Regions from separate parts of the Exiguobacterium sp. s95 genome, predicted to be linked through region 1. Evidence: riboswitches for the same ligand, from Rfam matches in the RefSeq annotation. Region 1 holds a riboswitch; the other holds the start of a gene.

Evidence for each region. A riboswitch is a leader RNA that binds a small molecule or an ion and turns the genes downstream of it on or off. The one in region 1 is predicted to bind S-adenosylmethionine.
Region 2: linked by a shared signal. The riboswitch ahead of KNP99_RS12525 (methionine ABC transporter ATP-binding protein) and the one ahead of KNP99_RS08970 (LLM class flavin-dependent oxidoreductase) in region 1 are both predicted to bind S-adenosylmethionine.

Annotation. Positions count from the first base shown of each region.
Region 1 covers NZ_JACSMM010000004.1:40,453-55,495, forward strand. The annotation lists gene KNP99_RS08960 (DUF2325 domain-containing protein) at 1-983, shown strand, start outside; gene KNP99_RS08965 (DUF975 family protein) at 1,050-1,724, shown strand; SAM riboswitch class I at 1,914-2,018, shown strand; gene KNP99_RS08970 (LLM class flavin-dependent oxidoreductase) at 2,091-3,149, shown strand; gene KNP99_RS08975 (ATP-grasp domain-containing protein) at 3,146-4,093, shown strand; gene KNP99_RS08980 (SRPBCC family protein) at 4,198-4,656, shown strand; gene KNP99_RS08985 (ABC-F family ATP-binding cassette domain-containing protein) at 4,786-6,408, opposite strand; gene KNP99_RS08990 (prohibitin family protein) at 6,703-7,569, shown strand; gene KNP99_RS08995 (hypothetical protein) at 7,825-9,372, shown strand; gene KNP99_RS09000 (WxL domain-containing protein) at 9,388-10,095, shown strand; gene KNP99_RS09005 (WxLIP family cell surface protein) at 10,112-11,125, shown strand; gene pepT (peptidase T) at 11,174-12,406, opposite strand; gene KNP99_RS09015 (zinc-binding dehydrogenase) at 12,515-13,504, shown strand; gene KNP99_RS09020 (class I SAM-dependent rRNA methyltransferase) at 13,615-14,802, opposite strand.
Region 2 covers NZ_JACSMM010000008.1:110,528-125,570, forward strand. The annotation lists gene KNP99_RS12490 (SH3 domain-containing protein) at 1-1,359, opposite strand, end outside; gene KNP99_RS12495 (thioredoxin domain-containing protein) at 1,560-3,593, opposite strand; gene KNP99_RS12500 (FN3 associated domain-containing protein) at 4,359-7,106, shown strand; gene KNP99_RS12505 (hypothetical protein) at 7,129-7,485, opposite strand; gene KNP99_RS12510 (CAP domain-containing protein) at 7,845-8,723, shown strand; gene KNP99_RS12515 (MetQ/NlpA family ABC transporter substrate-binding protein) at 9,521-10,336, opposite strand; gene KNP99_RS12520 (methionine ABC transporter permease) at 10,370-11,035, opposite strand; gene KNP99_RS12525 (methionine ABC transporter ATP-binding protein) at 11,025-12,038, opposite strand; SAM riboswitch class I at 12,122-12,228, opposite strand; gene KNP99_RS12530 (aminotransferase class I/II-fold pyridoxal phosphate-dependent enzyme) at 12,291-13,478, opposite strand; gene KNP99_RS12535 (alpha-glucosidase) at 13,645-15,043, shown strand, end outside.

The sequences.
Region 1 (15,043 bases):
GCTCGTTACGGGAATGGCCAAACAGTCATGTCTCAGAAACAGAAATCCGTGACTGGAACCTGGAGCATGGGATGGAAGTCCGTGTCCAAGTCCTACATCAAGATGAGCGCCGGACGTCGCTTGAAATCTTAGCCGTCGTCGCGACGGATCAAGTAAAACCACTTGCAGAGCGAATCGTTTTTGAAAAGTGTATCGTCAAGAACCATGGCATCATCGAAGCAACGATTGACGGTCCACTGCAAGATGAGACGGGAAAACCGTTCTATTACACGACACCACTCGAAGGCATGCGGTTCTTCCAACTGAAAGCAGGTCAACTCGTCGACCTCGTCATGTGGAAAGGTCATCCGGAGACATTGACGATTGTCTGGAAACACGCATTTCATTACGAAGTACCGACCATGACGGAATTACCGGCACGCGACGTATCGAGTGGTTCGCCCGAGTCCGCCACTGCGTCACCTGCAAACAAACAGGCGAAAACAGGACGCTACGACAAGATGATGCAACGGAAACCGAAGGCGAAGAAAGTCAAAAAAGAGCGGCGCCTCCGGGAAAAGAAAGTCCAGCAACTCGAACGCCTCGATACGACGACGTTACCCGGTCAACCAATCGAATTTGTTGATAAAACGGCACTCGATTTTGCTTCCTACGACGGCATGCGTCTCGTCATCGTCGGTAATGAGCAACAGCGCGCCGTCTACCGCGACTTCTTTGCGGAGACGGGGATTGAATTAATCCATCTTGGCGGTGACGCCCAAGCCGCAAAAAAAATCGCCTGTCTCGCGAAAAAGACGGACGCGATCGTCGTCGTCAAAAGTCGGGTTTCTCACGCAGCAGCGGCACATGTCCTCGTGCAAGCAAAAAAGCACGATATTCCGTTTGCGATTGAACGACTCGATGGACGACGCTCTTTGTATACGGCGTGCCAGCAACAACTTGAAAAAGCAATGGTCCAACGTTTACTAAAAGACAAGCGTTAAAAATGAAACCTCCTCAAAAATAAACCGTAAAGAAAGGTAGCACTTATTTTTGAGGAGGATCTTTCGATGTCAAAACAATTAAAATTAGCAGCGCGCGAGTCGTTGCAGGGACGATGGGGCTTCATGGCATTAATGATGTTGTTGTTCTTAATCATTCAAGGCGTTCCGAACGGATTTGCGTCCTCACCCGAAGAGGAGTTCCAATTTATCGACTTGATTGGTATGCTCTTGACGGTGTTGACCTTACCGGTTGCAATGGGATGGTCATGGCTCGCCCTATCTGTCGCCCGAGACGAGCAGACGAAAGTCGCCGATTTGTTTGAGCCGTACAAAATGTTCTTGAAAGCCATTGGAGTGTCAATCGTCCAAACCTTTTTCTTAGGGCTATGGTTCTTACTTTTCATCATTCCAGGAATCATTAAGTCATTCTCTTACATGTTGACGTATTACATCATTCGGGACGAACCATCGATTGGCATCCTTGATGCCATTACGCGTTCACGCCAAATGATGGATGGACACAAAAAAGAGGCGTTTTTCCTCGTCCTTTCGTTCATCGGTTGGTTCTTGCTCGGAATTGTTACGATCGGAATCGGTTTCCTCTGGATTGGCCCGTACTTCAGCGTCACAATCGCGAAGTTCTACGATCGCGTGCGTGGGGAAGAAGTTTCGACGACTGGTCACCGGACAGCCATGATGGATGCAAATCACAATGACTCACCGTTCGTATCACCAGAATGAATTGATTTTGAACAGCACCATACAAAGCAGGGATTGCCATCTTAAACCGATGTGCAATTCCTGTTTTTAGCTTCTAGACAAAGAAGTATCAAGAAACAGAGTGATTTTCCAAATGTTTTTAATTCCGATAGGAAAAGAAGGTTTAAAGGTTGCTTTACTCTGCTAAAAGATGTACGCTAATTTCAATTATTCTTATCACGAGAAGTCGAGGGACTGGCCCGACGACACTTCAGCAACCCCGCATGAGCGGAAGGTGCTACTTCCAAGAGGAATTTATTCCTTTGAAGATAAGAGCCGACAGTAGATATTCGTCGCTCTTTTCTAAACGAAAAGAGCGATTTTTTATGCAAAAAGGGGGCACAGGGGATGGAATACGGATTTTGGTTACCAATCTTCGGGGGTTGGTTACGAAACGTCGAGGATGAACAAATGCCAGCGACATTCGATTATGCGAAACAAGTCGCACAGACGGCAGAACGGATTGGCTTTTCTACGACATTGATTGCAGAATTGAACTTAAACGACATTAAAGGAATAGCCGAACCGAGTCTTGAGGCGTGGACGACGGCAGCGGCGATTGCGGCGACAACGGAACGGTTGGAAATCATGACAGCCGTCCGGCCCGGTTTTCATAATCCGGCGACGACAGCAAAAATGGCGGCGAACCTCGATCAGTTGAGTAACGGACGTTTTACGCTCAACGTCGTCTCGGCCTGGTGGGAGGAAGAAGCCCGTCAATACAATGGGATTTTTACAGCCCATGACGAACGATATGCCCGGACGAAAGAATTCGTGACGGTCATGAAAGGATTATGGGCGGACGCATCACCCTATAGTTTTGATGGGGCGTACTATCAGCTGGAACGGGCAGAGCTTCACCCGAAACCCGTTCAGCGTCCCGGAATCAAGCTCTACGCTGGTGGTGAGAGTGAGACGGGGAAACAGACGATCGTCAATCACTGTGATGCCTATGTCATGCATGGAGGAACGGTCGATGAAGTCGCGACGAAAATTACGGATATGAAAACCCGCCGCGCGGCGACCGGGAAGCAGCCGCTTGCGAGTTTCGGACTGGCGGCCTACATCATCTGTCGCGAGACGGAAGAAGCGGCGCTCGAAGAATGGCACCGGATTACGAACGTTAAAGAAGACGGTGCCGGATATGCCGGGTATGACGACTTCGTCAGTAAATCGCAACTCGAACAACAGGTCAAACGAAATGACTATTCGGTCTCAAACCGGGGACTGCGTCCGAACTTGATTGGGACGCCGGATCAAATCGCAGAACGGATTCTTGAATTTGAAGCAGTCGGCGTGACATTGCTCTTGCTTCAATTTTCTCCGCAACTCGAAGAAATGGAACGCTTTGCCCGCGAGGTCATGCCACGCGTCGAAGCGAAACGAAAGGTAGGTCAACTAAAATGACGAAAATTCATATCTTACACGAAAATCAGGAATGGACGGATCATTTAATCAAGCGACTCGAGGAACTCAACTTACCGTATGAACAGTGGCACCTCAACGAAGGGGTCGTCCCACTCGATGAAACACCACCGGAAGGCGTTTTTTACAGCCGGATGAGTGCCTCGTCCCATACGCGCGGGCACCGCTATGCACCAGAATTGACGGAAGGGGTCCTCGCTTGGCTCGAAGAACATGACCGGACCGTTTTCAACGGAACCCGTGCGTTACGACTCGAGGTCAGTAAGGTCAACCAATACACCGCCTTACGAAAAGCAGGTATCCGTGTTCCGAAAACGACGGCAGCCGTCGGACGTGATCAAATCGTCCAAGCCGCTCAAAACATCGGAGTATCGTCGTTCATCACGAAACACAATCGTGCCGGTAAAGGACTCGGCGTTCAATTGTTCCACTCGATTGAAGCACTCGAGACGTATCTTGACGGACCGACATTCGATGAGCCGGTCGACGGCATCACGTTGATTCAAGAGTACATTCAAGCACCTGAACCCTACATTACGCGTTGTGAATTCGTCGGTGGTAAGTTCGTCTATGCGGTCCGTGTCGATACGTCGGAAGGATTCGAGCTCTGCCCCGCGGATGCTTGTGTCATCGATGATTTGTTCTGCCCGGTCGGAGAAGAGGCGGCAGAGACACCGATGAAATTCCAAATTGTCGACGGGTTCGATGACCCGATCATCGCCCAGTATGAAGCGTTCCTGCAAGAAAATAAAATCGCGGTCGCCGGGATTGAGTTCATCAAGGATGCAGACGGGACGATTTATACGTACGACGTCAATACGAATACGAATTACAATTCGGACGCTGAAGCGGCAGCTGGGAAGTTCGGGATGCTGGAACTCGCAACATTCCTTGGTCATGCGTTAGAACGTCAAACCGTGAAGTGAACATCAAAAACCACTTGAAGTAAGAAAAATACCCTGATTGTGCCGGAGTCGAGCGTTAGAACGACGGACATCAGGGTATTTTTAAACTAAAAGGAGGTGGTGTCATGGTGACGTGGCGTGAAGAAAAAGTACTTGCGATTCCAATCGAACAGGCGTGGCATCTGTTTGATCACGATCGACTGCAACGACTCATTCCGGGTGTCGTCCAGCATGAGGTGATTGAACGTAAGCCGGGCGTCGTCGGATCGACGTACCGGCAAACCTACATGCAAGGGAATCGTCTTGAAACCTACATCGTGACCGATCTCGCTTATACGAATGAACCGGACTATAAACAAAATACGATTGGTTTTACGTTAGCGAAGATGTTTCGCCTTGAGATGTCGTTTGCGCTGAAGCGAATCGATGCGACGAGCTGCCGTTTGATTTACACGGGGAAAAATGAAGGCGTCAACTTCGTCGGTCGCAGTCTCTTATCGTTAGGCGGAGAACGTGAAAACGAGAAAATCGTCAAAGGATTTCTCGAGCGGCTCGAAAAAGAAGTGAAGCAAATCCAAGAATAAAAAGGTACGCTTACTCTCGATTACTGCGAGAATAGGCGTACCTTTTTAAGTAAGGAAGATGATACTTAACAAAAAAATATAAACGTATTTACAAAAAACTGCCCCCGATTAACGAGGACAGTAGACAAATCAATGTGCGTATAACGCAGTCAATTGTTGTTGGATTGAATCGTTGTTGAGGTACTCATCGTACGTCGTTTCTTTATCGACGATTCCGTTTGGTGTGAGTTCGATGATGCGGTTCGCAATTGTTTCGACGAACTGATGGTCATGCGAGCTGAAGAGCATCGCACCTTTGTAAGCAATCAAGCCATCGTTGAGTGCTGTGATTGATTCGAGGTCTAAGTGATTCGTCGGATCGTCAAGGACGAGGACGTTTGAACCACTGAGCATCGCTTTCGATAACATACAACGGACTTTTTCTCCCCCAGAGAGGACTGACGCTTTTTTCATGACTTCTTCTCCGGAGAAGAGCATCCGACCGAGGAAACCACGGAGGAATGTGTCACTTTCATCAGCTGGTGAGTATTGGCGCAACCAATCGAGAATCGTTTTGTCAGACCCTTCGAAGAACTCCGAGTTGTCTTTTGGCAAGTACGATTGTGACGTCGTAACACCCCATTTGAATGTCCCGCTGTCTGCTTCCATTTCACCCATCAAAATTTTAAACAGTGTTGTGATGGCGATATCGCTTTGGCTGATGAATGCCACTTTGTCTGTTTTATTTAATGAGAAACGGACGTTGTCGAGGACTTTGACGCCATCGATTGTCTTCGAGAGACCTTCAACCGTCAACAAATCGTTTCCGATTTCACGTTCCGGTGAGAAACCGACGAACGGATAGCGGCGTGATGACGGACGGATGTCGTCAAGTGTGATTTTATCGAGCAACTTCTTCCGTGACGTCGCTTGTTTCGCTTTTGAAGCGTTCGAGCTGAAGCGCGCGATGAAGGCTTGAAGTTCTTTAATTTTTTCTTCTTTTTTCTTGTTTTGGTCGCCAGCCATCCGTGAAGCGAGTTGGCTTGACTCATACCAGAAATCATAGTTCCCGATATAGAGTTGAATTTTCCCGTAGTCGAGATCGGCCATGTGCGTACAGACGTTGTTGAGGAAGTGACGGTCGTGGGAAATAACGATGACCGTGTTCTCAAACCCGATCAGGAATTCTTCGAGCCATTTGACGGCTTTCAAATCAAGACCATTGGTCGGCTCATCGAGTAACAGAATATCCGGCTTACCGAACAACGCTTGCGCGAGCAAGACTTTAACTTTTTCTCCACCTGTTAATTCAGCCATTGTTTTTGTGTGCAGGCTTTCTTTGATTCCGAGACCTTGAAGGAGCATCGCAGCTTCAGACTCAGCTTCCCAACCATTCATTTCTGCGAATTCTCCTTCGAGTTCAGCGGCACGCATGCCGTCTTCATCCGAGAAGTTTTCTTTCATATAAATTGCATCTTTTTCTTTCATGACTTCATACAGACGTTTGTGTCCCATCATGACGGTTTCGATGACTTGGAACTCTTCATATTCATAATGGTTCTGACGGAGTACGCCAAGACGCTCACCCGGTGTGATGATGACATCGCCTTGTTGTGCTTCGATGTCTCCTGCAAGAATTTTGAGGAAAGTCGATTTACCGGCGCCGTTCGCACCAATCAGACCGTAACAGTTACCTGGTGTGAACTTGATGTTGACGTCTTCGAATAATTTGCGGTCCGCAAAGCGGAGGCCGACGTTTTGTACTGTAATCATATAGAGATGAACCCTCGTTTCTAGTGTGTGATGTGCTGTTACGAGTGTACCACAAAATGATACGGCTCGTTTCAAGGACAAAGTTCTTTACATGTTAAGACAGATTCTAAAAATAAGCAACCATGGTCATGAAACATTTTCTGAAATCAACCGTATAAGTTAAAGAGGCAGGATGAAGGAGGGATGAGAAATCATGGCAACATTGTTTACCTTACTGTTTTTCGCACTCATCGCCTTGTTAGGAATCGAACTGTATAAATATATCCAAGACAAAATTGACAAAGGGGACTCATAATGAGAGAAATCAAACCAAAGAAAAGAATTAACCCAGCGATGATCATCGCCGGTGTCATCGTCGTTGCACTCCTTGCCATGACACCGTTCATCGTCGAACAGATTGAACCGGGGCAAGTCGGTGTCGTCTACAAACCGTCAAGCGGTGTCCAGGACGAAACACTTTCGCAAGGGTGGCACGTCGTTTCACCGATCACACGTGTGACGGAGTATCCGATTCGGACACAAACGAAGTCGCTCGACAATATGACACTCGCGACAAAAGACGGGAAGAACATTGTTGTCGACTTTACGTACAGTTTTGCAGTCTCTCCCGATCAAGTCACGAAAGTATTCAATAAGTTCGGACCGATCGATATCGATGAAATCGCAGATGGCTATTTGAAACAACGTTTATATGATGCGTCACGAGAGCAAATTTCGAAAGTAACGGTACTCGAACTGTTCGGTGAAGAGTCAGGAAATGTTTCAACGAGCATCCAAACGCAATTTGCAGAAGACGTTAAAAAAATCGGTTTCATCATTGAGGACGTTGCACTCGGTGCTCCGAAACCAGATGAAAAAACACAAGAAGCCATCGATTCTCGTGTTAAAGCCTCACAAGAGCTAGATAAGAAGAAAACGGATCTCGCGATTGCCAAAGCTGAAGCAGAACGACTTCGTGTCGAGGCACAAGGGGAAGCAGATGCGCGTTTGATTGAAGCGCAAGGTTTGGCGAAAGCACAGAAGGAACTTCAAAAAACGTTGACTGCCGAAATGATTCAATATGAAGCTGTCAAGAAGTGGGACGGAAAGTCACCACTTGTGAGTGGATCGGGCAGCATGGTGCAGTTGCCGCTTCCGGATCAGGAAACAGAGAAGGAATAAGTAATGGAATACACCTTCCGATGGGAAGGTGTATTTTTTTGAAGATTTTAAACAGTAAATTATAATTTTGATAAAGTGATACGAGAGAATAAATGAGTTATATCAAGCATATAAACATATTTCAGGAAAAAAATAAGAAAGATACCTCTTTTTAATTGTAAAATAATTGGTTTATTTTAGTGTTTATAAGGTAATTGTTGAAGTAAGTCGTGAATGAGTTAATCGTAATCGGTCGTTAGGAGGGGGAGGTAGTGGTTGATAAAAAAATCTCCAATCCAATCTATCCCAACAATATTAATGCTTATTATTTTCTTGTCAGGCACACACGCTTTAGCGAATGCAACTTCGATTACGATTAAAGGTAATCCGACGTTAAAAGAATGTGTAAGCATTCTCGAAGCACAACCGCCACCTGACCAAAATGCAATCGATGTAGTCGATTATTGTGAAAACACCTTGAATGAAGCAGAAAATGAATCCAACGAAGAAGCAAAAAAGGAAGAAGACGATAGGGCAAAAGGTGAGGATCAAGCGGTCGTGCCACCAGAAAACGACGAACTTGATCACGCAGAGCCTGCGTCACCGGAAGCATCTTCAACACCCGAGAGTGAAATACCCCTGACACCAGAACCTCAAGCACCAGAAGAGGAAGAGTCCCCAACACCCGAGACTGAGATACCCCCGACACCAGAACCTCAAGCACCAGAAGAGGAAGAGTCCCCAACACCCGAGACTGAGATACCCCCGACACCAGAACCTCAAGCACCAGAAGAGGAAGAGTCCCCAACACCCGAGACTGACATACCCCTGACACTAGATCCTCAAGTACCTGAAGAGAAAGAATCACTAGAATCCGAGGATGAATCATCAACTGCATCAAAGTCACAAAATCCTGCATTAGAGGATAAGGAAATACCTGTCGACGAAGGAGCGGAAAAAGCAGAACAAAGAGGAGCACTCGATGTCGCGTTGGTAGGATCGGTCAACCTGACCGCCGCCTATGAAGCAGCGCAAAGGAAAATTACGTTGACTGCGGATATGCAATCCGTTTTGAGTTTAGGATTAGGAAGCAAATACGTGATTTTTCAACTCCCACAGGAAGTGATGCAATCGATTCAGGCAGGGACAATCAGTTTGAGTTATTCCTATACAGGATTGCTGGGCGCGAAGGTTGCAAATGTACCGGCCAGTTCGATTCAACAAAACGGTAATCAAATTTATGCAGAAGTCGGTTCTTTGCTTGCACTCTCACTTTTATCAAAAGATATCTTTACGTTAAGTTTCAAAGTCAATCCACTTCCGGTCGGAACAAATTCAGTGTATACATTTGAAAGTTCATTGACGAGTAGTGTAGTCGATTTGGATGTTTTAAATAGTGGTTTTGGAATGGCGACTTTAACAATCGGTCCCGTATTTAACCTTAAAGTACCTGAAGTTCTCGATTTTGGAACACAGGAAATCAAAGGGAGAGAAGGTGTAATCAATCGAAAAACAGCGATGACGATTGAAATCTCGCATCAAAATGCTTTGAATTATGATTGGAAACTTCGCGCTAGGTTGACGGCACCACTCTCGAGCGAGGGAGGTGATGTACTAGATGACGTGCTGCTCTTTAAAGTCGGTGCGACAAATCAAACGTTACAAACCATTGATAGCGAAATTGCATCCGGGAAAATGGGAGCGACATCAACAATTTTGACGTATGGACCAAGTGAAGGAATCATTCTCGATTTGACAGGGAAACGACCACGAGCTACTACGTATCAGACGCAAATTCAATGGACATTAGTTAATGCACCATGAGAAGGGGAGATTTGAATGAAAAAACAGTCAACCGTTACTTCATTGTTTGCTAGTGCACTACTACTAGGTGGACCGTCCCTCGTATTTGCAGAAACGTCGTCAGGAAGTTCAACCGCGACCATCACTTTTGAGACGAATAAAGCACCTGACATTCTGGATCCAGCCAATCCCGATGATTCGTACACACCTGACCCAGGTAAGGGTGAAAACACACCGACCGGTAATACAGGACCGTTGACATTAGATTATGCACCGAATTTTAACTTTGGGACACATGAAATTCTTGGAAGTGATGCTATTTTTGAATCGACTGACGAAAAACCCTTTTTACAAGTGACAGACCGGCGTGTCGTGTTGTCTGAATGGACGGTTACTGCCAAGCTGAATACGTTCACGAGTGGAGGGGAAAACACGTTGCCTGGAGCATCATTATCGATAGCGGAAGGCATCGTGAATACACCTACCTATAACGTCGGGGCGACGGCACCCGTGACAAGCGCGATTGAATTGCTTGCGGGTGGTGAAGCAGTAGATATTTTAACGTCGACAGCTGGATCGCCTTACTCTTGGTTACTATCTTGGTTGGGTACTGATGTATCACCTGAGACGGACGGATCACTTTGGTCGAATGACAACATTACATTGAATGTTCCATTAAATCAACAAATCAAAGGAACCCACGTCGCGACAATCGACTGGGTATTAACGGATTCGATTCCTTGATTAAGGAGGGGATGAGTTGATTAAACGTGGTATACAGTATCTTGTTGGATTCAGTGGAGTCATCTATCTACTCATGACCGGAGTAGTCGTCAGTGCCGAGAGTAACGTCAATTTTTCGGTTGAAGCGATACCGAATGAATTTCAAGTGGATTCTGGTGTCACGTATTTCGATTTAAGGATACCTCCGGAACAACGAACTGATATGAAAATTCGGATTTATAATCACGGATCAGACGATCAGTCCTATCTTGTCTCGCTCCGAAATGCGACGACGAACGGGAACGGGTTGATTGTATATGAAGAGAAAGGACCATTGACGCTCGCGGAAGTGTCCCTATCCGAGTTAGCTCGCGTGTCGGAAAAGCCAATTACAATTAAAGCAGGGGAGTCGAAAATCGTTTCGTTGAAGCTGACTTTGCCGAAACGAGCGATTGAAGGGGTCCTGCTCGCAGGTATTGAAATCAAGAAACAGGACAAACCAGAAGAGGCATCCGCAGAAGTCGGTGTTCAAAGTCGTCAAGCGTACGTCATTGGTGTAAAGGTTCGATCATCAATCCGGGAGATTGAACCGGATTTGCTGTTCGAGGGAGTAAAAGCAACTTCCTATCTGTCTCGTCCGAGCGTCCTCGTCACCCTCGCGAACCAAGCACCTGCCATAAGTGAAAAATTTCAGGTGGAAGCTGTCGTCAAAAAAGGTGGAAAGGTCATCGTTCGTAAAGAAATGACGGCTCAATTCGCTCCGACGACATACATGACGTTCCCACTTACATCAATGGGAATTTTGAAGCCGGGAACATATCAACTCGATGTTAAAGTAATCGGGAAAGAAAAAAACTGGACGTGGCAGGATGATTTTACAATTAGTGAAAAACAAGTGGAACAGATGAAAAAAACGGTTCCTGACGTCGAACAACATCCGAATTCGTTCCTTGGAGACACATCGAAAATGTTGATGATTGTTTCGCTTTCCATCATCGTTCTTTTACTCGGTTACATTTATCACTTGAAACGAAAAGCATCTTCCGAATAATAAGCAAGCGGCCCTGCTGATTCAGCAGGGCCGCACGTGTGAAGGTACTTATTTTTTTTCGGAGAACCCGTTTGCGATGGCGACGATGACTTCTGTCGCCTTCACCATGTTGTCGACAGAAATGAATTCGAATTTCCCGTGATAATTTTCGCCACCTGTGAAGATGTTCGGTGTCGGTAATCCCATGTAGGACAGCTGCGAACCGTCCGTTCCGCCACGGATTGGCTTGATGATTGGTGTGATACCACGCGACTCCATTGCAGCATGCGCGATGTCAATGATGTGCATGTGCGGTTCGATTTTCTCCCGCATGTTGTAGTATTGATCATTTAATTCCATTTCGACACTACCGGCGCCGTACTTTTTGTTCCATTCCTCGACGAGCGCCGTTAAGAAGTGTTTTCGTGCCTCGAAGTTATGGCGATCGAAGTCACGGACGATGTAGTGGACGATCGTCTTTTCGACGGATCCATCAAAGGAAATTAAATGATAGAAACCCTCGAACCCTTCCGTGAACTCGGGCGCTTCATCACCCGGCAAGCGGTTTTGGAAGGCCATCGCGTGTTTTTGTGAATTGACCATCTTATCTTTTGCTGTACCTGGATGAACGTTCGTTCCATGGAACGTGATTTTAGCACCTGCCGCGTTGAAACTCTCATATTCGAGTTCACCGAGTGGTCCACCGTCGACGGTATAAGCAAACTGGGCATCAAATGCTTCGACATCAAAATGATGCGGTCCGCGACCGATTTCTTCGTCAGGCGTGAAGGCGATACGAATCCGTCCGTGCTTCATTTCCGGATGGGCAATCAAGTAAGCCATCGCCGTCATGATTTCGGCAATCCCGGCTTTATTGTCGGCGCCGAGTAATGTCGTCCCGTCCGTTGTCATCAAGGTATGCCCGACGTAGTTCGTCAAGGATGGGAAATCGTTCGGTGACAGTACGACGGGAATCGCGTCATTTAAGACAATCGGTCCTCCATCATATGCATCGACGAGCTGCGGATTGACGTTCGTTCCTGTAAAATCCGTCGCCGTATCGAGATGGGCGAGAAAACCGATCGTCGGAATGTCGGCGTCTGTATTCGCAGGGAGTGTCGCCATGACGTAACCATTGGCGTCGACCGTGACATCCGTCATGCCGATTTCTTTTAATTCTTCGACGAGAAGACGAGCGAGTGTCCACTGTCCTTCCGTCGTCGGGACGGTCGTGCTTTCATAGCTGGATTGTGTGTCGATTTTTGCATATGTAGTCAATCGACGAATCAAATCTTGTTTCAATGAAAAAACGTCCTTTCTGAGTTGAGTTACGTTTATCATATCATGAAGCGATAATATTCGAGTATTCTGAACCATGCTAAAATGGGAAAGAAAAAAGGGGGAGTACAGATGAAAGCATTTGTTGTCGATCAGTATGGGACAGACGCTACGTTAACAGAAAAAGACGTCACACTCGCTGAAACGGGGCATTACGATTTACGCGTTCGTGTTACGGGGACGAGCTTAAATCCACTTGATACGAAGATGTTTTTCGGTCATGTGGCAGCAACTCCGACAACTGGAATTCTCCAGGGCGATGTAACGGGGGAAATCATCGAAATTGGATCGAGTGTGACGACTTTTTCTGTCGGCGATCACGTCATCGCCTTCGGAGGCGGATTAGGCGAACGATCCGGTGCACTCGGGGAAGAGATGCTTGTCCCGGAAAGCATGGCCGTCTTAAAACCAGCAGCACTGCGTTCGGAAATTGCCGGATGCCTGCCCGTGATTGGTTTAACGGCGATGGAGGCTTTAAAAGAACGGGCTATGGTTCAACACGGGATGCGACTGTATGTCGTCGGTGGAACAGGTGGGGTTGGTCATCTCGTCGTTCAGCTTGCAAAACATTATGGATGCGACGTGACGGCGAGTGCCGCGAATGATGAAAAAGCGAACTGGCTAGAAGGACATGGGATACAAGTCCATCGGTATCGCGACGAAACGAGTGAAGCGCTACTCGAACGTGTTGCGCCTGACGGTTTCGACGTCGTCATCGATACGGTGGGCGGTGATCATTTACAAGAGTCGTTCGTCTTAGCGAAGGAACGCGGGAAAATCATCTCAATCGCGACACGGACGACACAAGATTTGACGCAAATGCATAGTAAGGCATTGACGCTTGAAGCCTTATTCGTCGCATTGCCGTTGTTAAAAGGAAAAGCAGATGAGATGCGCCGCCAACAAGAACACCTTACGGAAGTCGCCGGTTTAGTCGCAGACGGAACGATTGAACTTCGAATCGATTCGCGTGTCCCGCGCCAAGTGGAAGCGTTAAACGAAGCGTATAAAACCTTCGACCAACACTCGCATTTCGGAAAGGTCAGCGTATATGATGTGTAATCAGAATGTCGACTAACCTAAAAGATTCGGCGTTTGGTTTATTTTTCCTTTTAATACAAAAAATAATTCTGCTAATCGATAGAAGATTAGCAGAATTATTTGTTTTGAGCTTATTTACGGCGGACAAGAACGGCTTTACGTTCCGCTTCTTTCATCGAAGGATGCTCCGGAAAGTCTTCAAGCGAGGAACTTTCCCAAACGATTTCGTACGTTTGACGAAGTTTCTTGAAAGCTTGTTCGACCATTTTCATGAAGCGCTGTTGATCAAATAGCTGACAATCCGTCGTAATCAACAACAGTCCACCGCGATGCGTCATGTGAATCGTTTGTTGGATTAAAGCGGGTAAATCGACTTCGGCACGGAAGTGGCGTGCTTGTGTTTTGACGAGTGCCGGTGGATGGACGATGACAAAATCAAAACGTGTTTTCTTATCAGCTTGATCGATATAATCAAAAGCATCTTGGACGAGGATCGTTTGCGCCGCTGGATCAAGCTGATGCAGTTCAAGTTGTTCAATCGTCTTGTTCCGGCTCCGGGTCGAGAAATCGACGCTCGTCGTCTCAAGCGCTCCACCAAGCAGCGCAGCGGCTGTCAACGTCCCTGTATCGGAAAATAGGTTCAAGACATTTTGTCCTGTCGCATGTTGTTTGACGGTGGCACGAAGGTCGCGTTGGTTAATGTCGAGACCCGTCCGCATGCCGGCGTCCAGGTGATAGAGAAGCGGAAGACTGTTCTCCTCGAGGACTTCCGGGAAATCTCCCCGTTCACCGGCTAAGAAATCATCGCCTTTGACGGGCTGACCATCGACTTGGAAGGCACGTTTTTCGTAGATGCTCTTAAAGTGGATTAACGACTCAAGGGCAGAGACGATTTCCTGCTTAAATGAATAGATGCCTTCATTTTCGAACGTGATCAAGTAGTGGTGATCAAAACAATCGATTGTCAAACCACCGATGCCGTCACCTGAACCATTGAAGACACGGAACGTATCGATGAGTTCGTTCTCAAAAAAAGCATCGCGCCGGTCGAGAGCAACCTCGATTTTTTCTTTAAAGAAGACGTCATCGATTTCTTGAATCTCGTCCGTCGAGAGCAACCAGCCGAGTCCTTTTTCTTGCTTGCCAAAATAGCCGGTCGCAAGGTATTCTTTATCTTCTGTAGTAAGTCGAAGTAGCGCACCGGCTTCTTTGAGGTGGTTACTTTTTTGGAACAGTTCTTTATAAAGTAAAGGCTGACCATTTTTGATTTGTTCGATAGCCGTCGCTTTGACGACGACAGGATAGATTTCGCGTGGCACGTGAGTTCCTCATTTCTAGTTGTGGATAAGTAGTCAAATTATAGCATAGGAAAAGTTGTCCACATGTGGATAATTCAAATCGATAGATATTTAACATGTCCTTCGTCGGTTTCTGTGGATAAGTTAAGATGATCCAGGTGGAGATAATTTAAGTGAACGTTCTTAAGTGAACGTTCTTCAACGAACCATCTCTTTCCACTCGCTTTCCATGGGCGAGCAACAAGCCGCGAAGCGGTCCAAT
Region 2 (15,043 bases), on a different contig from region 1:
TTCAGTCGTGACATGATCGGCAAACGTCGAAGCTGCTGCATAACCTGATTTGCCATCATACGTGATTTTGTACCAGCTGCCGATTTGACCTTTAATTGCGATGACCGTACCCGTCGGAATCGTTTTGACGGTCGCATATGAAGGACCGGCATAGGAACGAAGTGCCGTCGGAGCAGTCGTTTTTAAGGAGAGATCCGTCAGTGCTTTATAAGCAATCGACGTTCCTTGATTGATTTTGACATACCCAGTCTGACCATCTTTTGATACTTTGTGCCATTGTTCGCCAATCGCGTTCGTCACCAAGTATTTTGTATAGTAGACATCACCTGAGTGGAATGTCGCTTTTGTAGAACTCGTACTGGATGGGGTCGCTTTAATTTCAAGCGACTTCGTCATCATGAAACGAGAAGAAGCGATTTTAGCAGTCGACGTATACTCAGTGAGTGCCGTCGTTAATACATAGCCTGTTTTTCCGTTGTATGTAACACGGTGATAGAGACCTGATTTGACGGTCGATTTGACGAGAGTACCGCTTGGGATCGTCAAAAGCGATTTTTTACTTAAGTCCGTCGCATCATAAAGCGACGTCGTGAGCTTTAATTTGAACGTTGTTTCTTGGATTGTCGTGACGTTTTGTTTAGAGGCGCCAAGGAATGCCTCTTTGTACATATAACCGGATTTTCCGGCATAGGATACTTTGAACCAATCCCCAATGCGACCTGTCGTCTTTAAGGACGTCCCGCTCGGAACGACGAGTTCACGCGGGAAGCCTGTTCCTGCGTATTGACGAAGGCTGTACGCATCGGTCGTCTCATACGTCGTATCCGTCAAACGTTGATAGCTGATCGGATTTGCGTTGAGCGCTTGAATGTAGCTTGTTTTTCCGTCGTACATGACGCGATACCACACTTCACCGTAAGGATTGATGACCTTTTGAGAAGTGTAGTAGACATCGTTTGCATCGAGTGTCGCGATTGTTTTCGCGGTCGTCATCGCAGATTGATGGAGCGTCATCGGTTTTGAAATGGCGAAGCGTTGCCCACTGATCGATTGTTTTTGATAGTAGGGTGTTAAATATTTTGACGCGACGTATCCCGTTTTTCCGCCGTACGTTACTCTTCTGAAATAGCCAGAAGTAGATTCATACGTGGATGAAACGATTGTTCCGGTCTTGATCGTCAACAAGCGTTTCCGGGAAGATGTCGTCCGGTCATACAGATAACTATCTGTAGACAGGCGATAAGTCGTCGCTTTCGTCGTGGCGGCCTCAGGTGCTTTAGTATACGTAAACAATACGCCGAGGACCATGATGAAGCTGACGAGCATCTTCAAGGTTTTCGTGAATAGTGTCGTGTTCAAAGAGCATTTCCTCCTAGTTAGAATTCGTCCGGGGACGTTTCAGGCTCTAGGGTGTCGATTCTAAGGTGTAAGATAAGTGTTCCTATCTCTACTATCGACAATAAAACATTTATCTAAAGTAAAATTAGAATTTTTTTGAAAATAGGGGTTTAGATTTTTGAAAAACCCTTCTGTTTGTAGAAAACAGAAGGGAATGATTGTTAGAGATCCAGTTGAGCGAGGAGTTCGTCGAGGTTTGTCGTCGGTTGATCGCACGTAAAGTCGTGGCACAGATAGGCTGTCGGCTGACCCGCGATCAACTGGTAGTCTTCGATAAATGGAGCGATTTCGAGTAGTTCTGCTTTTCGGCCGACGAGAAGGGATAACTCCGGGTGACGGCGTTTGAAGAGGCGCCGGAGATGCGGTTCGACCTTCGTCATGTCGTCTGCTAACACAATCAATTCTTGAGGCTTCATCATGATACGGCAATAAGCGCTCATTAATGAAGCATAACCGGTCGGTTGTTGCTTGATATCTTCCGCGACCGATTGAAGGATACGGTGCGCCGTCTCGAGGTAACGCGAGTCTCCCGTCAATTGGGAGAGGCGGAATAAGTTCAAGGTCGCTGTGCTATTACCAGCCGGTGTCACACCGTCATAGACTTCCTTCGGTCGAATCAACAGGCGTTCTGCTTCTGACGCCGTGAAGAAAAAACTACCGGACGGATCGCCGAACGCTGAAAGCATGACATCCGTCAGGCGACGAGCCTGTTTAAGGTACGGTACTTCTTGTGTCGTAAGATGTAACTCGAGATAAGCTTCCGCGAGAAAACTGTAGTCGTCGAGAAATCCTCTGCCTTGAGCGTGTCCTTCTCGATAGCTGACGCGTAAGTGGCTACCATCGAATAAGTGGTGCTCGATGAAGGTGAGCGCGCGTTTGGCAACGGTCGTATAATGCGGGTTTCCTAAAATCCGTCCTGCTTTTGCAAAAGCGGAAATCATTAACGCGTTCCATGACGTCAAAATCTTATCATCCCGAAATGGTCGAGTTCGATGCGCACGGTGTGAAAAGAGTTGTTGCCGTTCGTGTTCAAGTTGGCGCACGACATCTGCGACGGGGCGTGCTACTTCAGCAGCGAATGCGTGGAGATTTTGATTTGAACGGTGAAACACATTCCGTCCTTCGAAGTTCCCGTTTGGTGTTGCACCGTAATACCGCGGGAAGAAGGCTTCTTCACCTAGCAGTTGTATCAGCTCATCATAGGAGAAACTATAAAATAGTCCTTCGTGACCGTCACTATCCGCATCTTCTGCCGAGTAGAAAGCACCTTCGTTCGATAACAGGTCACGTTCGACATACGTGAAGATTTCTTCCGCGTACTGTTTGAAGCGGTCATTCCCGGAAGCTTGATACGTCTCGAGGCAAAGGGTCGCGAACAAGGCATTATCGTAGAGCATCTTTTCAAAATGGGGAATCACCCAAGCGGCATCCACGGTATAACGATAGAGGCCGAAGCCGACTTGATCGGTGATGCCGCCGTCACGCATCGCAGTCAGCGTCCGCATGACCATCTGGAGTGCCGTCTCGTCTTCCGCGTACTGGTAATAATCGAGCAGGAACGTCAACAGGGACGGAGACGGGAATTTCGGTGCACCGCCAAATCCGCCATGCGTGACATCGAATTGGCGCATCGCTTGGTCGAATGTTGTGTGTAACAGCTCCTCATCCAGCGTGCCGTGCTGCTTGACCGTGCTGACATCGAGCAACGCCTGTTCGATTTGTGTACCGACCCGTTTAATTTTTTGCGGATCCGTTTGATAGTGTTCGCTCAGCTGAAGCAGGACTTGTCGGAAACTCGGGCGGTTGAACTGGGGTGTCTTCGGAAAATACGTCCCGATATAAAACGGAACTTGTTCCGGCGACATGAAGACGCTGAGCGGCCATCCTCCTTGACCGGTCATGATTTGGGCTGCCGTCATGTAGATTTGGTCGATATCCGGTCGTTCCTCCCGATCGACTTTAATCGAGATGAAACGTTCGTTCAGCATCGTTGCCGTTTCGTCATCCTCGAAACTTTCATGGGCAAGGACGTGGCACCAGTGACAGGTCGAATAACCAATCGATAAAAAAATCGGTTTATTTGCTGTCCGGGCGGCAGTGAAGGCTTCTTCTCCCCACGGATACCAATCAACCGGATTGGAAGCATGTTGTTGCAGGTAAGGGCTTGTTTCGTGAATCAACCGGTTTGTCGGCATAATGTGTACCTCGTTTCTTCTATAGTATTTGTATCTTTACGATAGCGATTTCTAAGGTCTGTATCAACTTGATTTAGTCAAAGAAATCTAGAGATAAAAAAAGATTGACTTTGTAAAATATTTTGTGTTATATTAAGAAATGTCATGAATCGGGGATGATCACTCATGTGAGAATCTTTAACCCACAATACACAATTTAATAATCAGGTCAGGATTTTTAGACCTTAACTGACAATCGAGTCAGACATAAGTCATCGCTTTTATTTTGTCCTTCTTCTTTAGGGAAGAAGTTGACCCAGCAAGATAAACCTTCCATTCGATACTTTTCAGCTCATCCGAGCGAAACTCTAAAAATCCCAGTAAATGCGTAACCTAATACGCAACTTGATTCTTGCTAAAACGCTTGATTCAGCTGGCGCGGCCAAGGAGCCGTAACAACGAAAGAGAGGTAGGGCTTTCGTCGTTTCAGGTGTTTTGATCACCTGTGTCCTCGATTCCACTGACAACTAATGTAAAAGAAACCAACACGCTGAGAAGGCGTTTTTTTTATGCCCTTTTTTAACTTGCTAACGGTGGGAAGACATCCATTGATGAGAGTGACTCCAAAAGATAATTATAATAAAAGCGAACGATAAAAATTTGTAAGCGATACCATTATTATCATTTACGAAGGATAACATGTTTTTTTACGAAAAATATACACTTTTCCAAATTATTTCTGATATTATAAAGAAGTGTCAGAAAATTAAATAGGGGGTCAACATCATGAAATACGGAAGTACGTTTGGTAAGTGGGCATTGGTCGGAGCATTAACAGCAGGTATTCTTCCGCAGGCAGGCATCATCGTAGGGGCAGAGGGCGAAGGCGTCATCCTGTCAGAGTACATAGAAGGATCGAGCAATAACAAAGCGATCGAGATTTACAATGGTTCGGGACAAATCATCAATCTCGCTGACTACACACTCGTACAGTATACGAATGGTGGACCGTCTGAATCAAAAATCACGCTTTCCGGAACGATTGACCCGGGGAAAACATTCGTCATTGCAAACTCAAGTGCAAATGCTGACATTAAAGCAAAAGCACAACAAACGACAGGATCACTGAACTTCAACGGTAACGATCCCGTTGCCCTGAAAAAAGGAGATGTCGTCCTCGACATCATCGGACCGATCGGATCAAGTGCGGATTTCGCGAAAGATACGACGCTCGTCCGTAACACAAACGTGACGACCGGTTCAAAAACATATGAACCGTCACAATGGACAAGCTTCCCGGTCGATACATTAACAGATTTAGGATCACATAAAGCAGTAGCAGGCGATATTCTCGTTGCACCAACGGCTGACCCAGTCGGCGAAGTTGAGCGTGGTGATAAAGTAACGCTTACAGGGGAAGGGACGATTCACTATACAGTCGATGGATCAACACCGACAGTTGAAAGTCCGGTTTACTCAGAGCCGATCATAATTAATGAGGAAATGACGATTCAAGCAGTCGTCGTCAAGAATGATAAAACGTCAGCCGTTTCGACGTTCAAATATTACATCGCACCACCCCTCACGAAAATCAGCAGTATCCAAGGAATTGCACATTTGTCTCCATACGCCGATCAACTCGTTCGGACGACAGGTGTCGTCACGTATATCGTGGATGCAAACAACTTCTACATGCAGGATCCGAATCCGGATAATAACAGTAAGACATCTGAAGGTATCTTAGTGTATTCGAAAAACCACGGAGCGGCAGTCGGACAAAAGGTCGCGACAACTGGATATGTGAAAGAATGGCTATTAGGTGGATATAGTGATAAAGCGGAGACAGACTTGCCTGTAACAGAGCTCAGTGCTGTCAACCTCGTTAAAGGAGCACTTAACGAAGGATTACCTGCAAGCATCGTCCTCGGTGGGGACGGCGTCTTGATTCCGACGGATGTCGTCGATAACGATGCGTTCGCGAACTTTGATCCGGAAGAAGATGCAATCGACCTGTATGAAAGTGTCGAAGGGATGCGTGTTGCACTTCCGAATGCCATCGTTACAGGTCCACAAGCAAACCGGACGATTCCGGTCCGGACGCAAACAGCAGACAAAGTCTACACGAAACGTGGTACACCAATCTTGACGGCAGACAACGTCAACCCGGAACGTCTCTTCGTCGAGATGGGCAGTTCGTCATACCGTGCGAAATCAGGTGACCGTTTTGAAGGAACGATTGAAGGCGTCATGAGCTACAACTACTCTGCTTATAAAGTCTTGTCAAAAGCAGCTGATCTTCCGAAACTCGTCACGAGTGAAATTGATCGTCAACCGACGAACATCGAAACAGGAGAGTCACGTTTGACGGTCGCATCGTATAACGTCGAAAACTTTGCTTCGACAGCAGACGCCGGGAAAGTTGATCGTGTCTCGGAAGGGATTGCGACGTTCCTCAAAACACCGGACATCGTCGGTTTGACAGAAATGCAAGATAACGATGGTGCAGTTGATAGTGGAACCGTCGATGCATCCAAATCATTTGAAACATTGATTGCAGCAATTGAAGCGAAAACTGGCGTTAAGTATGCGTATACAGACATCGCACCAGAAGATAAAAAAGATGGCGGACAGCCAGGCGGAAACATCCGTGTCGGCTTCTTGTATAACCCGGAGCGCGTCTCACTTGCACCAGGTAAAAAAGGAACGGCAACAGAAGCGGTTTCGGTCGAAAACGGCAAGTTGACGAGTAACCCGGGACGGATTCAACCGCTCGACCCGAACTTCGCAAGTTCACGGAAGCCACTCGTCGGGGAATTCCTCTTCAAAGGGGAGTCGTACCATGTCATCGTCAACCACTTTAACTCTAAAGGTGGCGACGGAGCAGACTTCGGTAAAAATCAACCGGTCGTACGTAAGAGCGAAGTACAGCGTCATGCGATTGCGACAATCGTCCAAGATTTCGTCAATGAACTCGAAACAGAAGTCAAAGACTCGAATGTCGTTGTTCTTGGTGACTTGAATGACTTCCAGTTCTCGAAAACACTCGACATCCTCAAAGGAAAGAACTTGTGGAACACGGTCGATGATCTTCCGAAATCAGAACGTTACTCGTATGTCTATAATGGTAACGCACAAGTACTCGATCACATCCTAATCTCGAAAAACTTAAAATCGTATACGTCTTCTGACATCGTCAACATCAACTCGGATTACATGGAAGCAGACGGAAGCGCGAGCGACCACGATCCGGCAATCATTTCGATTCAGGGGATGGAAAGCGCAAAAGCAGTTAATGGTAAAGCAGAAATCGGGAAATGGCGTGCTGTTCAAAAAGGAAAACATATCTTCATCGAGCGTAAACTTGCAGGAAACTGGGATAAAGCAAGTGAGACACACGCTGATCAGCAAGGTGAACTTCTTGAGCTACGTGTTTCTAAAGACCGTCCTTACATCAAGGTGAAAACGAAAAAAGGAAATACGGTTTGGTTAGAATTATCGAATGGGTATAAATTGAAAGAAACAGATAAGTATTAAGTAAAGAGGCTTAAAAGCGGACTTAGCGGTCCGCTTTTTTGTGTGTTCGGATAAAAAGAGATAGGAAGGAAAGGCTACTGATTGAAAAGGTGAGGAGCAGGGCAGTTTCAAGAGGAAGGATCCGAAACATGTACATGAAGTGGATGATGATTAAGGTAATAATCGTGGCGAGACCGACGATAAAGTTCTTCCGTAATAAGTTTCCGACACCGGGAACGAGCAGTTCGAATCCGAAACGTTGGCTATAGTGAACTTCGTCATGTGCGTTCGCGAGACTAAAGGAGACCGTCAACACAACGAGAATCATCCAACCTGAAAACAAGTACTGCTGAATCGCGAGAAACGTAATCGATTCATAGATAAAGTAGAGAAGAATCATGGCATACTCCTTTTGATGGATATTATATGGACAAACACGTATTTTTTTTCCTTACGATTCCTAATATTAGCTAGGTGATGAAAGAACGGCAATAAGATTTGCAAAGAATGAAAATAAAAGAATGTTCACACATTTCAACAAGAGGGGAAAATAGTTCATTTTCTGTACGATAATGAAATGAGAATGGCTTCGGACTAAGTTGTCAGACCTTTAAAGGCGATGTTACTAAAATGTGTCTGTGTTGTGAACAAGTCGAATGAATCATGTGATTTTCTTAGAATGGATACTCTGACTGTTCGAACGGTTCAATTTCTTTTAAAATAAGGGTAATGCAAGAAAGAAGGAGGCGGACCAGCAGGATGAAAAAAGTATTAGTCCTCGGGGTAATAGCATTTGCTTTCTTTGGTTGCGAAAGCGTTCCAATCGAACAAGCGGAGGCGGAGTACCCGAAAAGTGGGGGAAAGCTGATTGATGCATATACAAGTGAGTACCCGGGATACAAGTGGGAAGTCAGACGGACAGCGACAGAGGAGTTTGTCGCACTGACGAAAGACGGGAAAGATTACGGGAAGTATCGTTTCCGGGACGGCGTGACGACGCAAGGCGCGACGTTAAATAAAGATACGGAAGCGACGCTTGCGAAAAAAGGCTGGAAGGTCGTCAAGTCCTATCGAAAGGGAAATACGAACTACATGCTGAACCTTGATCACGCAGCCGTCTATGAAAAGAACGATAACTACGTGACGTATTTCTTTGATCAATATGATAAAAATCGCGTCAAAGCAACACTGGCGATTCCGAAGGACGTCGAAGCGAAAAAAGAAGGGTTCTATGGTGCTGCTTCAAAAGCATTACGGACGACGGATGAGAAATTGATGTTACGCCTGATGAACTGGGAACGTGCCGAATACAAGAAACCTGCATTGTCGCCGTATACAGCATTAAAACCGGTCACGCGCGGACACAGTGAAAACATGGCGGAGAATAACTTTTTCTCGCATACGGATCCTGAAGGCCGTGACCCGTTCGCCCGGATGAAGGCAGAAGGCATTCGCTTCTCGATGGCGGGTGAAAACTTATCGATGGGGTATCCAAATGTCTTCGCTGCTCACTGGGGATTGATGAACTCAAAAGGGCATCGTGAGAACATCATGCAAAGCGGCTTCAAACAAGCGGATGTTGGAGTGGCGTTTAGAAAAGATGCACCGTACTTTACGATTAACTTTAGAACACCGTGAAAATAGCACGAACTAAAGTAAAGCCTAGGTTCTCGTCAATGGGAACCTAGGCTTTTTGGTTTGTCTTGAGTCCCGGGAAACGTGATATCTTACGAATCAAAAAACGTAGGTGGTTGATATAAGTGGTACGAAAGATTCTTACTTCCCGTGCTTTCCTCGGGCGAGGCGCAAGCCGTTGCCTCTTTCCCTTACAGGTCAAGATGCAGGGTCTCGCCTGCCTCTGACAGCGCAAGCGAGCCTTGCGCTTTTTCCCGTAGGAGTCACGATGAAGTGAATCTTTTTTAGCTTTTCTATATAGAAGGAGATACTAGAAATCCTGTGATGCGTCGCGTTTCCTGACACGAATCGCTTTCGAGCGAAAGAGCAAGCAAGCGCAACCCTGCAGTGAAACGAAGCGGCGCGAAGGCTTGCCGCTCGGAGACGATTTGGGAAGGATGGGCGACGCATTCTACGAATCAGAAAATATGTGGTGTCAGTCGGTGGAAATGAATGTTAAGAGGCGAAAAGATTCCTGCTTCTCGTGCTTTCCTCGGGCGAGGCGCAAGCAAGCCTTGCGCTTTTTCCCGTAGGAGTCACGTGGAAGCAAATCTTTTTAGGCTTTCTAATGGAAGAAGACCTGAGAAAGGCTGCGATTCGGGAAGAGGGGAGCGACGAGTAACAGAGATACTATCGAAAAAACGGACGGCCCACCCCTGTTATTGAAAGGAGGTGGAGCCGTCCGGTTTTTTATGGCGTTTACCCTTTTAAGAAGTGGCAAGACGAAGGTGTTTGCGTAAAAGTCAGACAGACACTCCTGCTCAATTCGCCCAGTCTGGTTTGCTGAATCCTTTGAATGATTTTTCGATCACTTCATTAAAATCATCCGATTTGACGACAGCGGTTAAGTCTTTGGCCAGTTGTTTGTCTTCGTCACTTGTCTTAACAGCGACTAAGTTGCGGTACTGCTCGTTCATCGTCTCGAGTGCGAGTGCATCGAGTAAGTCGAACTTCGCAGCAAGTGCGAAATTTCCGGGAACAGCTGAAATATCAACACTTTCGACAGCGCGTGGGAGCTGAGCGGCTTCAAGCGGTTTGATGACGAGTTTCTTTGGATTTTTGATGATGTCCTTTTCTGAGACGGTCAATGGATCGGTATCTGCTTTTAGTTCAATCCAACCTTGATCCGCTAACAGGTTCAAAGCACGTGCCTGGTTCGTCGGATCGTTCGGTGTCGCGACTTCAGCACCTTCTTTGACATCGTCCAACGTTTTATAGGACTTGCTGTATAATCCCATCGGTGCGGTTGGGACAGTGATCAACCCTGTGAGATCGAGATTTTTTTCTTTCGCAAACGTTTTTAAATAAATCGAGTGCTGGAACAGGTTGGCATCGATATCACCGCTCCCGAGGGCAAGGTTCGGTTGAATGTAATCACTGAATTCGACGATTTCGACTTTGTAGCCTTTCTTTTCGAGTCCCGGTTGAATCGCTTCTTTGACCATATCGCTATACGGACCACTCGTCGCCCCGATTTTGATGGACTTCGTTTCTTCATTTGCACTGCTGTCACCGCATCCGGCTAAGATGCTTGCTCCTAATAATCCTGTTGCTAAAAAGGCATAGCGTTTTTTCATCGTAATCTCTCCCTTGCGTTCTCTATTTGTAAGTTATCGTTTATCGGCGACACGTGCGAACCGGTTGCCGAGTGCCTGAATGACTTGAATGATGACGACAAGCACGACGATCGTCATGATCATGACGACGTTATCGTACCGGTAATAACCGAACCGGATCGCGAGGTCACCAATTCCGCCGCCACCGACAATCCCTGCCATCGCTGAGAATCCGATCAGACTGATCAAGGTCAACGTCAAGCCTTGAATGATTCCGGGCAATGCTTCCGGAAGGAGAACACTGATAATGATGCGAAGCGGTTTCGCCCCGCACGCTTCTGCTGCTTCAATCAAGCCGGGTGGAATCTCACGGAGTGAGGTTTCGACGAGTCGGGCGAGAAACGGAATCGCGGCGACGCTCAAGCTGACCGAGGCGGCAGCGGGACCGATCGTCGTCTTCGTGATGAGTTGCGTCAATGGAATCAAAGCAACGAGTAGGATGATGAATGGTAACGAGCGGACGATGTTGATGGCGAAGTCCAACGTCGTTCGAATGAAAACGTTTTGGAAAAAGAGTCCGCGGTCGGTGATGAATAATAAAATCCCGAGTGGAATTCCGATGATGATGGCGAAGGCGAGTGAAATGCCGACCATGAAGGCCGTCTCTCCGAGTGCTTTCGTTAAGTCGGGAAGCATTGTCGTAAACCGGTCAAGCGACATCTTGAATCACCTCGATTGCGTGCAACTGTCCCTCGAGCCAGGTTAAGGCACGATTCACGTGCAGTGTCGGTCCCGTCAAACTGACGATTAAGACGCCAAACGCGACGTCCTGAATGTAGTCGACCTTCCCATGCAGGATGCTGACTGCGATATCGAATTGTTTGATGGCTTCAGATAAGGTACTCTCACCTGTTTTTTCACCCGTGAACTGAAGTCGAATGACTTTGCCGGGTGTCGTCCGTAAAATCCGTTCCGGCAACTCGATTTGGAGTGCCGTATCGACGTAATGTTTTGTGACCGGATGTTCGGCTTGACTAAATATGGCGTAAGTCGAAGCGACTTCGACGACTTCACCGTGCGCCATGACGGCGACGCGGTGACAAATTTGTTTGACGACGTCGATTTCGTGGGTGATGAGGATGATCGTCAAACCGAGCCGGGCGTTCAAATCTTTCAGTAAATCGAGAATCTGGAGCGTCGTCACGGGATCGAGCGCTGATGTCGCTTCGTCACAGAGTAAGACGTTTGGATTGTTGGCGAGCGCTCGTGCGATGCCGACGCGTTGTTTTTGTCCACCACTGAGTTGGCTCGGGTAGTTCGTCTCGAATCCTTCGAGTCCGACGAGTGCCGTTAATTCTTGAATCCGTTTCGGGAACTCACGCCGTTTGACACCGGCAGCCTTTAAGGCGAACGCGATATTGTCGGCAACGGTGCGGGACTGAATCAGTTGAAAGTGTTGAAAGATCATACCGACCCGGAGACGGAGTTTGCGGAGAGACGTTTTGGAGACACGTGATAGATTGGCTCCGTCTACTATGACCGTACCGCTCGTCGGTGTCTCGAGTCCGTTAATCAACCGTAAGAGTGTACTTTTTCCGGCGCCGGATTCACCGATGATGCCGAAAATTTCCCCTTGTTCAATCGTTAAGTTGACATCGTTTAATGCAAAAATCGGTGTACGGTCACGGACAAATTGTTTTGTGATGTGTGCGAACTCAATCATGATGTTTCCCTCCCTATACAAAAAAATCGCTTTTTTCCAGTTAGAGAGCAACCAGAAAAAAGCGACGAATTGTAGAATTTCGTAACTTATCTCTCAGAACAAAAGAAGTTCTGTAGGATGTGGCACCGTTCCATTACTGGTGGTTGCCGGACGTCGTTGGGCCTAATCCCTCGGTCGCTCTCGATAAGTAGCTATGCTGTTGGGATTTACTTTAACGGAAATGATTCCCATCTGTCAAACGTTTTTTCAGAATTATTCGGCAACGGCGGTTTGGAAGAGCTGAAGGGTCCCGATTCGTTTGACAGCCTCGACGAGTCGGTCGACATCGGCAATCAGACTGATCCGGACGTAACCTTCACCGTATGTACCAAAGAAATGACCCGGTGTCACGGCGACGTGCGCTTCGTCGAGCAGGTGATCGGTGAAGCTTTGTGACGTGAAGCCGGACGGAACAGGGAGCCAGACGAAGAACGAACCACCCGGAACCGGTCCTGCCCAGCCGATTTCGTTTAATGCACCGAACAACGCATCGCGTCGCGTCTCATACAAGGCGCTCAGTTCACGGACACATGTCTGGTCGCTTGAAAGTGCGACCGTCGCTGCATGCTGGATCGGTGTGAAGGCACTGACGTAAAGGTGTTCCTGGTATGTTTCGATGCTCGCGATGACGGACGGATTACCGATTGCAAAGGCAATCCGGAAGCCGGACATGTTGAACCGTTTAGAGAGTGAAAACAACTCAATCCCGACATGCTTAGCGCCTTCCGTCTGGAGGAAACTCCGCGTCGGACCATCGAAACTGATCCCGCCGTACGCTAAGTCATGGACGACGCAAATGTCATGTGCATCAGCGAACGCGACCGTCTGTTCAAAAGCCGCTGCCGTCGCTGTCGCACCGGTCGGATTACTCGGATAGTTGAGGAACAACATCCGGGCTCGTTCGACGTCAAGCGAATCGAGGAGATCATAGTCAGGCAAAAAGCTATTTTCAGCGAGAAGCGGAAGCGTGATCGGATACGCACCGGCAAGTGCTGCGCCCGATAAGTAATCCGGGTAACCTGGATCCGGGACGATGACCCCTTCACCGGGATTGACGATCGTCTGCGGAAGGGCGACGATGCCGGCCTTGCTTCCGAGTAAAATCGCGACTTCTGTCGCCGGATCAACCGACACGCCAAATTCTGATTCATAAAAATTAGCGACGGCCTGTTTTAAGAAATCATGTCCGCGAAACGGCGGGTATTGGAGATTGCTTGCATCATCGATGGCTTGTTTTAAAGCATCGAGAATATGTACGGGTGTCGTTTGGTCCGGTGTTCCTTGACCAAGCGTGATGACGTCGTGTCCTGCGGCTTTGACGGAACCGATCCGTTGGGCAAGTTCTGCGAAGACGGGATCGGGCAAGCGATCGATGGCGATCGATGGGGCGAAATGTTTCATCTCTGTTCCTCCTTCGGGTATTGTCGTCAAGAATAGCGAATTTTCAGTCAAAATGAAAGAGGTTTTTTAAAATCCCTTAAAAATTAGAAGAACATTCCAATTTCAGACGACGTTCTTGATACACTAGACAAGTAATCGATCGACTACTAGACGGGAGATGGAAAAGATGAATCGGACCTGGTGGAAAGAAGCCGTCGTTTATCAAGTGTACTGGCGGAGTTTTAACGACTCGAATGGAGACGGGATGGGGGACTTGCGGGGCGTGATTGAAAAGCTTGACTACATCGCCTCACTCGGGGTGGATGTCATTTGGCTTAACCCCTGTTATACATCACCTGATATCGACAACGGTTACGACATCGCTGACTATTACGGCATCATGGAGAAAGCCGGCACGATGGCAGATTTGGACCAGCTGATTGAATCGGCGCATGCGCGCGGCTTAAAAATCATTCTCGATCTTGTCGTCAATCATACAAGTAATCAACATCACTGGTTTGAGGAGTCGCGCCGTGATCAAACGAATGATAAGTCAGATTGGTACATTTGGCATGACGGGGAAAAAGGAACACCACCAAACAATTGGCGGTCGTATTTTGCGCCGAGTCCATGGACGTGGGATGAAGGACGGCAACAGTACTATTTTCATTCGTTTGCTTCAGAACAACCTGATTTGAACTGGGAACAGCCTGCCGTCCGTCAATCTGTCTACACGATGATGCGATGGTGGATCGACCGAGGCATCGATGGTTTCCGGATGGATGTCATTAACTTGATTAAAAAACGAGCGGCGTTTGACGATGTGGAGGATCCGTTTGACTTGTCCTACTTAGGCAATCAACCGGGAGTCCATGAATTTTTACAGGAGATGCATCAGGAAGTTCTTGCGGGGAAAGAATTGTTTACGGTCGGGGAGATTCCGTTTGTCGGTCCCGAAGATGGGCTGTTATATGTCAGCGAAGAACGTCAGGAGTTACAGACGTTGTTTCATTTCGAAGTCGCCGATGACATGGAAGAAATGGACCTGCTGCGGTATAAACAGATTCAAAAACGGTGGTATGATGCGCTGTACCCGAAAGGCGTCGCTTCACAATTTTTGAATAATCACGATCATACAAGACAAGTCACGCGCTTCGGTAGCGAGTGCTATCGTGTCGAGAGCGCCAAGTTACTCGGCTTGATGCTACACACGTTACCGGGTATCCCGTATGTCTATCAAGGAGAAGAAATCGGGATGACGGGTATTCGTTTCTCGGATGCTTCTCTGTACCAAGACGTCGCCTTCCGTAATCGTTACGAGGAGCGCGTCGCAGCGGGAGAGCCGAGTGGCACTGTCTTGTCATCGATGCAGCTACGGGCGCGGGATAATTCGCGGACACCGATGCAATGGGATGATAGCCGGGCAGGCGGATTTACGACAGGGGCACCATGGATGACGGTCAATCCGAACTATAAAACAATCAACGTGCAGGCAGCTGAACAGGATCCGCAATCGGTTCTCGCGTTTTACCGGGAGTTGATTCAATTACGAAAAGAACATCCTGTCATGGTGTATGGCGTGTATC